2 regions of the Paenisporosarcina sp. P4_E4_2 genome follow, and region 1 is predicted to be linked to the other one. Evidence: a T-box and tRNA genes for the amino acid it is inferred to sense, from the RefSeq annotation. Region 1 holds a T-box; the other holds one or more tRNA genes.
What was found. The T-box of region 1 lies ahead of serS (serine--tRNA ligase). A T-box ahead of a tRNA ligase gene usually reads a tRNA of that ligase, here a tRNA-Ser.

Region 1 (3,568 bases):
TGGTTTACGGTGCACGTGACGTTAAAGCAGGTTGCGTCGACTCACTCTATCGATTGTTAAACGACGCTCGGTTTAATCATGAATGTGAGGTAACTGAAGGAATATTAGCCGAAGAATGCGGCGGAATTCTTACACAATTTTTCCGTAATTTGCGTGAACAAAAAAAGAACCGGAAACGAACTTAAGTTAAAGTTCATTTCCGGTTTTCTGCATTTTTCAATATTTATTTACTGATGATTTCTTTTCCACCCATATATGGACGTAAAACCTCAGGAATGATAACAGAGCCGTCTTCTTGTTGGAAGTTTTCCAAAATAGCAGCTACTGTACGGCCAAGTGCKAATCCACTACCGTTTAACGTATGCACAAATTCCGGTTTGGCATTTGGCTCACGACGGAAGCGAATGTTTGCACGACGTGCTTGGAAATCCTCAAAGTTACTGCAAGAAGAAATTTCACGGTACACGCCTTGTGCAGGAATCCATACTTCGATATCGTATTTTTTCGCTGCCGTAAATCCTAAATCCGCTGTACACATTTTCAAAACACGGTATGGCAAGCCCAATAATTGAAGAACTTTCTCCGCATGTCCTGTTAATTTCTCCAATTCATTATAAGAATCATCAGGATTCACAAAACGAACAAGTTCCACTTTGTTGAATTGGTGTTGACGAATCAAACCACGTGTATCACGCCCGGCAGAACCCGCTTCAGAACGGAAACAAGCACTGTATGCAGCAAAACCTTGTGGCAATGCATCTTTTGTTAAAATTTCATCACGGTAGAAGTTTGTTACCGTTACTTCAGACGTCGGAATCAAGAAGAAATCTTCTTTTTCAATTAAGAATGCATCTTCTTCAAACTTCGGCAATTGACCTGTACCTGTAAGACTTGCACGGTTTGCCAAATATGGAGGCAGCATTTCTTCATAGCCATGCTCTTCGGTATGAAGATCGATCATGAAGTTCATAAGAGCTCGTTCCAAACGAGCACCTAGACCACGATAGAACAAGAAACGGCTACCAGTTGTTTTTGCTGCACGTTCGAAATCGACAATATTCAAATCTGTCGCGATATCCCAGTGAGGTTTTGGTTCAAAATCAAATTCACGTATTTCTCCCCATGTACGATCTTCAATGTTATCATCTTCAGAATCCCCAACCGGAACGCTGTCATGTGGAATATTTGGAAGACGCATCATCATATCTGCAAACTTTTCTTCTACACTACGTAATTCTTCATCCAACACTTTGATTTCATCGCCTACTTGACGCATACGCAAGATTACATCGTCCGCATTTTCTTTATTGCGTTTCATAACCGCAATTTTTTCAGATGCCTCATTTCGTTCTGCTTTTAATACTTCAGCTTTGCCGATTAGTTCACGACGTTTAGAATCAAGCTCTGCAAATTGATCAAAGTTCCCTAAGTCTTCACCGCGTTTTTCAAGTTTTGCTTTCACTTCTTCGTAATTATCTCTTACGCGTTTTACATCTAACATGTATTTTCCTCCTTCGATTTCGATGATGGGAGATTAGTAACAAGCGTTAAAAAGACGTTTTAGAAATCGCCGAAAAGCGTTGTAGCCCACTCTTGCTCGACTCCTCCGGTGAGGAATCGAAAACTCGTTTTCGAATGAGTTTCTGAAGCGAAGGTGCGAGCTGGGCTACGAAGCTGGACAACAAAAAAAGCCCTCCATCCCCTTGGAAAGGGACGAGAGCTACCCGCGTTGCCACCCTGATTGATTTGTCCATGCGAACAAATCCACTTGTCTCATAACGGCTTTTCAACCGGCTGCAACTTACTAATTTTCAGTCGCGCAACTCCAGGACGGATTCACAAGTGTTTTTACCAGCTCGCACCACCCGCTGGCTCTCTTCAAAAAACGGAACTTGTTACTACTTCCCATCAACGTTTCATATGTGAAATTATCCATACTTTACTACAGGATATGTATTTTGGCAAGCTGTTATACAAGAAAAAACATCAACTTACTCCATTTAAGGAACAAGCTGATGTCTTTTAAATTTCAATAATTAATTTACACCCACTGCTGTAAATGCTGATTTCACACTTGCCACTTCACTGCTGCTTGCGCCATAAAGATCAGTCGCTGCTTGAACAGCTGCTACACGGTATTGGCTAAAAGTAGAGTTTGGTGTTAAATACTGTGTTAACGTACGGTAGAAAATTTTACCCGTTTTGTCATTGCCGATTCCTGCTACGCTGACACTGTAATGTGTGCCGCCATTTGCTAACAGGTATGCAGCTTTGTTGCTGATTCCACTGTTCGAGTGAACACCGCCATTATCCTGTGTTCCCACATAACGTTTCGAGTAATGATCCGGATCTCCATTTTTTGTTGGGTCTTCCATGGATCGTAATGCATCGCCTGATGTTCCCGGCGTATAAATGTCTTCTCCCATTAACCAGTCAGGATTGTTATTGAAATGATATTCTACTAACGTACCGAAAATATCAGACATTGATTCATTGATTGCGCCTGATTCATTTTGATAGACTAAATCCGCAGTTGTATCCGTCACGGCATGAGTCAACTCATGTGCGATAACGTCAAGCGATCCTGATAGAGGGATGAATGTAGAGCCATCTCCGTCGCCATACACCATTTGCGAACCGCTCCAGAAAGCATTGTTGTAATTGCGACCGTAATGTACGGTAGAAATTAATTGTGCCCCATTGCCATCATAGCTATTACGGTTATGGACATTTTTATAATAATCATATGTTTGGGCAGCGTAAGCGTGAGCATCAACAGCTGGTGCATCAACAGCCGCGTTCAACACATTATCTGTATCCAACCATAACGTTCCTGGTATTGATGTACGGTTTTTACCATTATACGTAAAGATTCCGTTTCCACGCGTACGATCCACCAAATATGAACCCTTGCTGTTCGTTACCGTATTAAATGACTTCGTATCACCTAAAACGCCCTTACCCGAACCTACTGTGTTGGTACCTGTTGGTGATGTAACACCAGATGTTGATTTTGCTTCATGAATCTGATTATACGAGGCTAAAATCTCCCCTGTTTGAGCATCTACGAAGTACTGATAGTTACCTGGTGATGGATATAAGAATTCAAACTCAAAAGCATACGCGTAGTTAGCTTTTCCATCTTTCACATAGATTACGAATTCTGGTTTTGCTTCTTTCTCAAGTTCTGGTGCTTCTCCTACTTTTGCTTCCAGATCTTTGGATGCAATCGCTTGAGCTTCAGCATGTTTGATTTTTGCGCCACTCTTTAAAGATTGTTTTTTATCTAATTCTGGTGCTAGTTCACCAGATACAGCTGTCAATACACCATCCGCATCAATATGCGCCGTTAATACTGATCCGAAAACTGGTACACCTTTATAAACTTGTTGTAATTTTACTAGAGTGAAGCCAGCTTCATCTTTTGTTTCATCTAGTACTTTGAAATTAGAATAAGAATCATTGCTGGTTTTATAGAGTCCTTGTTTTTCTGCTAAATAATTTAACACGATGTCTTTTGCTGCTTTCTTCGATGGGGCTGTTAGTTTACCAGAAATAAAATCCGGTG
Region 2 (3,665 bases), on a different contig from region 1:
GGTAAACACGATAAAAAGCTTGATACGCCAACTGATTTCTCCCCTTATAGTGTAATTTTAAACAGTTCTTTAATTATAACATAAGGCACTCACTCTAGCTCTTTGAAAGCAAAGAATTCGAGAATGAAAAAAGGCGTTCATTCGCATGGTTAGCGAACAAACACCTGTATGGAAGTATGTATACCGTGCACCTTCCTTCGACTGCTATACATAAGCGGAACCTCTGTCGTTAGCTCTGCCTAGGCAACCCTGCGGCACATGAGAAAAGTCCACTTAAGGCTGCTTCCTTCCGGACCTGACCTGATTCATGGATACCCATTGCGCAGGACCCAGACGTCAACACTACGTGCAAAAGTCAGACCCTACATATAAACAGCCTCAGAGAAGGAGTTCAGTCTCGCTAGAGCGGATTGCGAGTTACAAGACACCGCTACCTTCCCACCTAGCACGGTATTTATTAGTATACTTACTTAGCCACAAAAAATCAAATCCTTCTATTTCATTCTCTGAGACTTTTTACAAAATCATTACCTCGCTTGAAGGAAAAAGGGTTTTTCTTATTGAATAATAGGAATGTAAATTCATCCTCACTTTAAGGAGAAACTTAGCATGAACACAAAATTGATTTTAGTTGAAGGGTTGCCTGGCTTTGGGAAATCAACAACAGCCAAACTTATGCATGAACTATTGAAAGAGCATGATATAGAAAACGAACTTTTCTCTGAAGGAAACCTAAACCATCCTGCAGATTATGATGGAGTTGCTTATTATACAAACGAAGAATTTGAAAAATTACTTTCAGCAAACACTGAGTACGCAACTATATTAAAAGAAAATGCGAAACAACAAGAGAACGGAACTTTCATTTCCTATCAAAAAATGAAAAACACAAACCTTTCAAGTCTTCCTGATGACGTATATACACTTCTTTCAAAGAATGATATTTATGAATTGCCTCTCGATATACATATTCCACTTATGATAAATAACTGGAAGGAATTTGTACAACACGCGGTCAAGAGTCACAAAACCTATATTTTCGAATGCTGTTTTATACAGAACCCCATAACCATCAGCATGATTAAATACAATTCCTCTAGCGATATTGTTTCAGACTATATCTTACAGCTGGCAAAAATAATTGAACCATTGAACCCTTTGTTAATTTACGTGGATCAAGAAAATCTTCATGCCTCATTTGAAAAAGCCTATAAAGAACGAGACAACAATTGGGCTGAAGGATTTATTGATTACTATACGAATCAAGGGTATGGAAAAGCAAATGACTATACAGGAGTCGAAGGAACCTTAAAAGTTCTGGAAGCGAGAAAGTTATTGGAAAATGAAATCGTTGATCAAATTGATTTTATGACGGTAAGAGTGAATAACTCTTCGTATAATTTCACACAGTATAAAACCATGCTGGAAGTAATCGTGAAAGAAAAAGTGATTTAACACTTCAAAAGGGCAGCTCTCACTTCCCGCTTTCCTTTATTATCTTATGCACCGCAAATCATTTGAAAAAAATGCGCAAAAAAACAAAATACTTAAATTTTAATTTAATCACCTGTAGTTGTTGACTTTAGTTTTTGTACATGATAAATTATATCTTGTTGACACGGAGGTATACCCAAGTTTGGCTGAAGGGATCGGTCTTGAAAACCGACAGGGGAGTCAAATCCCGCGGGGGTTCGAATCCCTCTACCTCCTCCATTTTTTCAACAAACACGCGCATATAAATGGAGATTGTTATTCGTTACTAACGTAACGAATTTTCTTCTAACATAACTAATCAGAATATTATGAAGGCAACTCATTGAGTTGCCTTTTTTTGTGCTTTCTAATAACTAATTTCCAATGATTTGTAACGTAAACTGCTTTTCTACCGTCAAATGGAAGAATAAGGAGGGTTCGGATGAAATTTAAATCTTTATTGATTTCCTTTTTAATATCACTTGTATGTACGACGGTCTTCTTGCCCAATAAATCATCAGCTGAGTGGGCATATTCTTTTGTCGTATGGGATGGCTATGTTTACGTCTTAAGTGATGAGATTGTCGATCAAATCGATAAAGAAATCGGAGAAGTTACTTTATATTCTACGAATGAGGGTACGTATTCCGGTAATTTCTCAAATTCGTACGCCAGTGGCACGAAGTATTTTTCTATCATTGATACAAGCACAGATGAAGCGATAGCGATTGAAGACCCCGATGGGCAATATTATAAWGCGACGCGTGATGGGGAATATGCTGGCAACAAACTGCCCACCCCTTTTTCAGGTCCTAACAATAATGACGGTTTCACTTTACTCATCGGTCTGTTGGCACTTTTCCCAATCATTGCGTTTGCCAGCTACCTAACAGTTAAGCGAAACAAATGAGATATTTACAAATAGAAAAAAGCCTCCAGCTTTCGCTGAAGGCTCGTCCATTTTATCTACGTAACATCGATGTTTGTTGAATAAAGTGACCAATACGCTCAACAATCGGTTCCACAGTCTCAGGATTTTTCATCAAATCATAATCATTGATATTTAATCGCAGGACAGGACAGCCGTTGAAAGAATTGATCCAGTTTTCATAGCGTTCATGCATTTCGTACCAATACTCAACTGGAGTGGATTGTTCCATTGGACGCCCACGTAATTGAATGCGGCTTAAAATGTCTTCAATAGATCCATCCAAATAAATAAGTAAGTCTGGATGCGGGAAATACGGCGTCATCACCATTGCATCAAAGAGACTTGTATACGTCTCATAATCTGTTAGGTTCATTGTGCCTTTTTCCATATGCATTTTAGCGAAAATCCCTGTATCTTCGTATATCGAGCGATCTTGAATAAAACCGCCGCCGTATTCAAAAATACGTTTTTGTTCTTTAAAACGTTCTGCCAGGAAATAAATTTGTAAGTGGAAGCTCCATTTTTCAAAGTCATCATAGAAACGATCTAAATATGGATTGGCGTCCACTTTTTCAAAAGAGGTATGGAATTTTAGTGCGTCTGCAAGTGCTTTGGTCATCGTTGATTTCCCTACACCCACTGTACCTGCTATTGTAATCACGGCATTTTTTGGAATGCCATATTTTTCACGTAAGTTCATGCGTGGAGACTCCTTTTTTGTAGCGTTTCATCTACTTTATTTAAGATCCATTTCAAATCAGATTCGTTTTGAACAAAATCAATTTCATCTCCATTGAAACGAAGAACCGGAATTTCCGGATGTGTTTCTTCAAAGTACTGAATGAATGCATGGTAATCAGCTGAAAGTTGTTCCATATATTCTGCACTTATCAATTTTTCGAATTCACGCCCACGCTGTGCGATGCGTTTCATCAGTGTATCCAAGCTAGCATGCAAATAGATGACCATGTTCGGCTTTGGCATATCCTGAGTCAAAATACGGTAAATTGATTCGTACTTCACATACTCTTCTGCCGGAAGTGTACGTTTGGCGAAGATTAAATTTTTGAAAATGTGGTAGTCTGCAACGACAGGTTCATGATTGGCAATGTATTTCTTTTGAATATCACTTAGTTGTTTGTAGCGGTTGCAAAGGAAAAACATTTCCGTTTGGAAACTCCACTCATCGATATCTTCATAAAACTTATTTAAAAATGGATTTTCATCCACAATTTCTTTTAAAAGTTGAAACTTATTTGCA

Region 2: it has a tRNA-Ser gene. The T-box ahead of serS (serine--tRNA ligase) is inferred to sense a tRNA for this amino acid. The anticodon was not compared.

Annotation. Positions count from the first base shown of each region.
Region 1 is NZ_JBFUJC010000302.1:195-3,762, forward strand. It holds partial or broken gene AC1DSB_RS15905 (nucleoside deaminase) at 1-185, shown strand, start outside; gene serS (serine--tRNA ligase) at 224-1,501, opposite strand; T-box leader at 1,707-1,921, opposite strand; partial or broken gene AC1DSB_RS15915 (M4 family metallopeptidase) at 2,037-3,568, opposite strand, start outside.
Region 2 is NZ_JBFUJC010000112.1:1,542-5,206, reverse strand. It holds gene dnaX (DNA polymerase III subunit gamma/tau) at 1-31, opposite strand, end outside; RNA gene ffs (signal recognition particle sRNA large type) at 184-451, opposite strand; gene AC1DSB_RS09730 (P-loop NTPase family protein) at 610-1,455, shown strand; tRNA gene AC1DSB_RS09725 (tRNA-Ser) at 1,621-1,713, shown strand; gene AC1DSB_RS09720 (hypothetical protein) at 1,916-2,383, shown strand; gene AC1DSB_RS09715 (deoxynucleoside kinase) at 2,436-3,104, opposite strand; gene AC1DSB_RS09710 (deoxynucleoside kinase) at 3,101-3,665, opposite strand, start outside.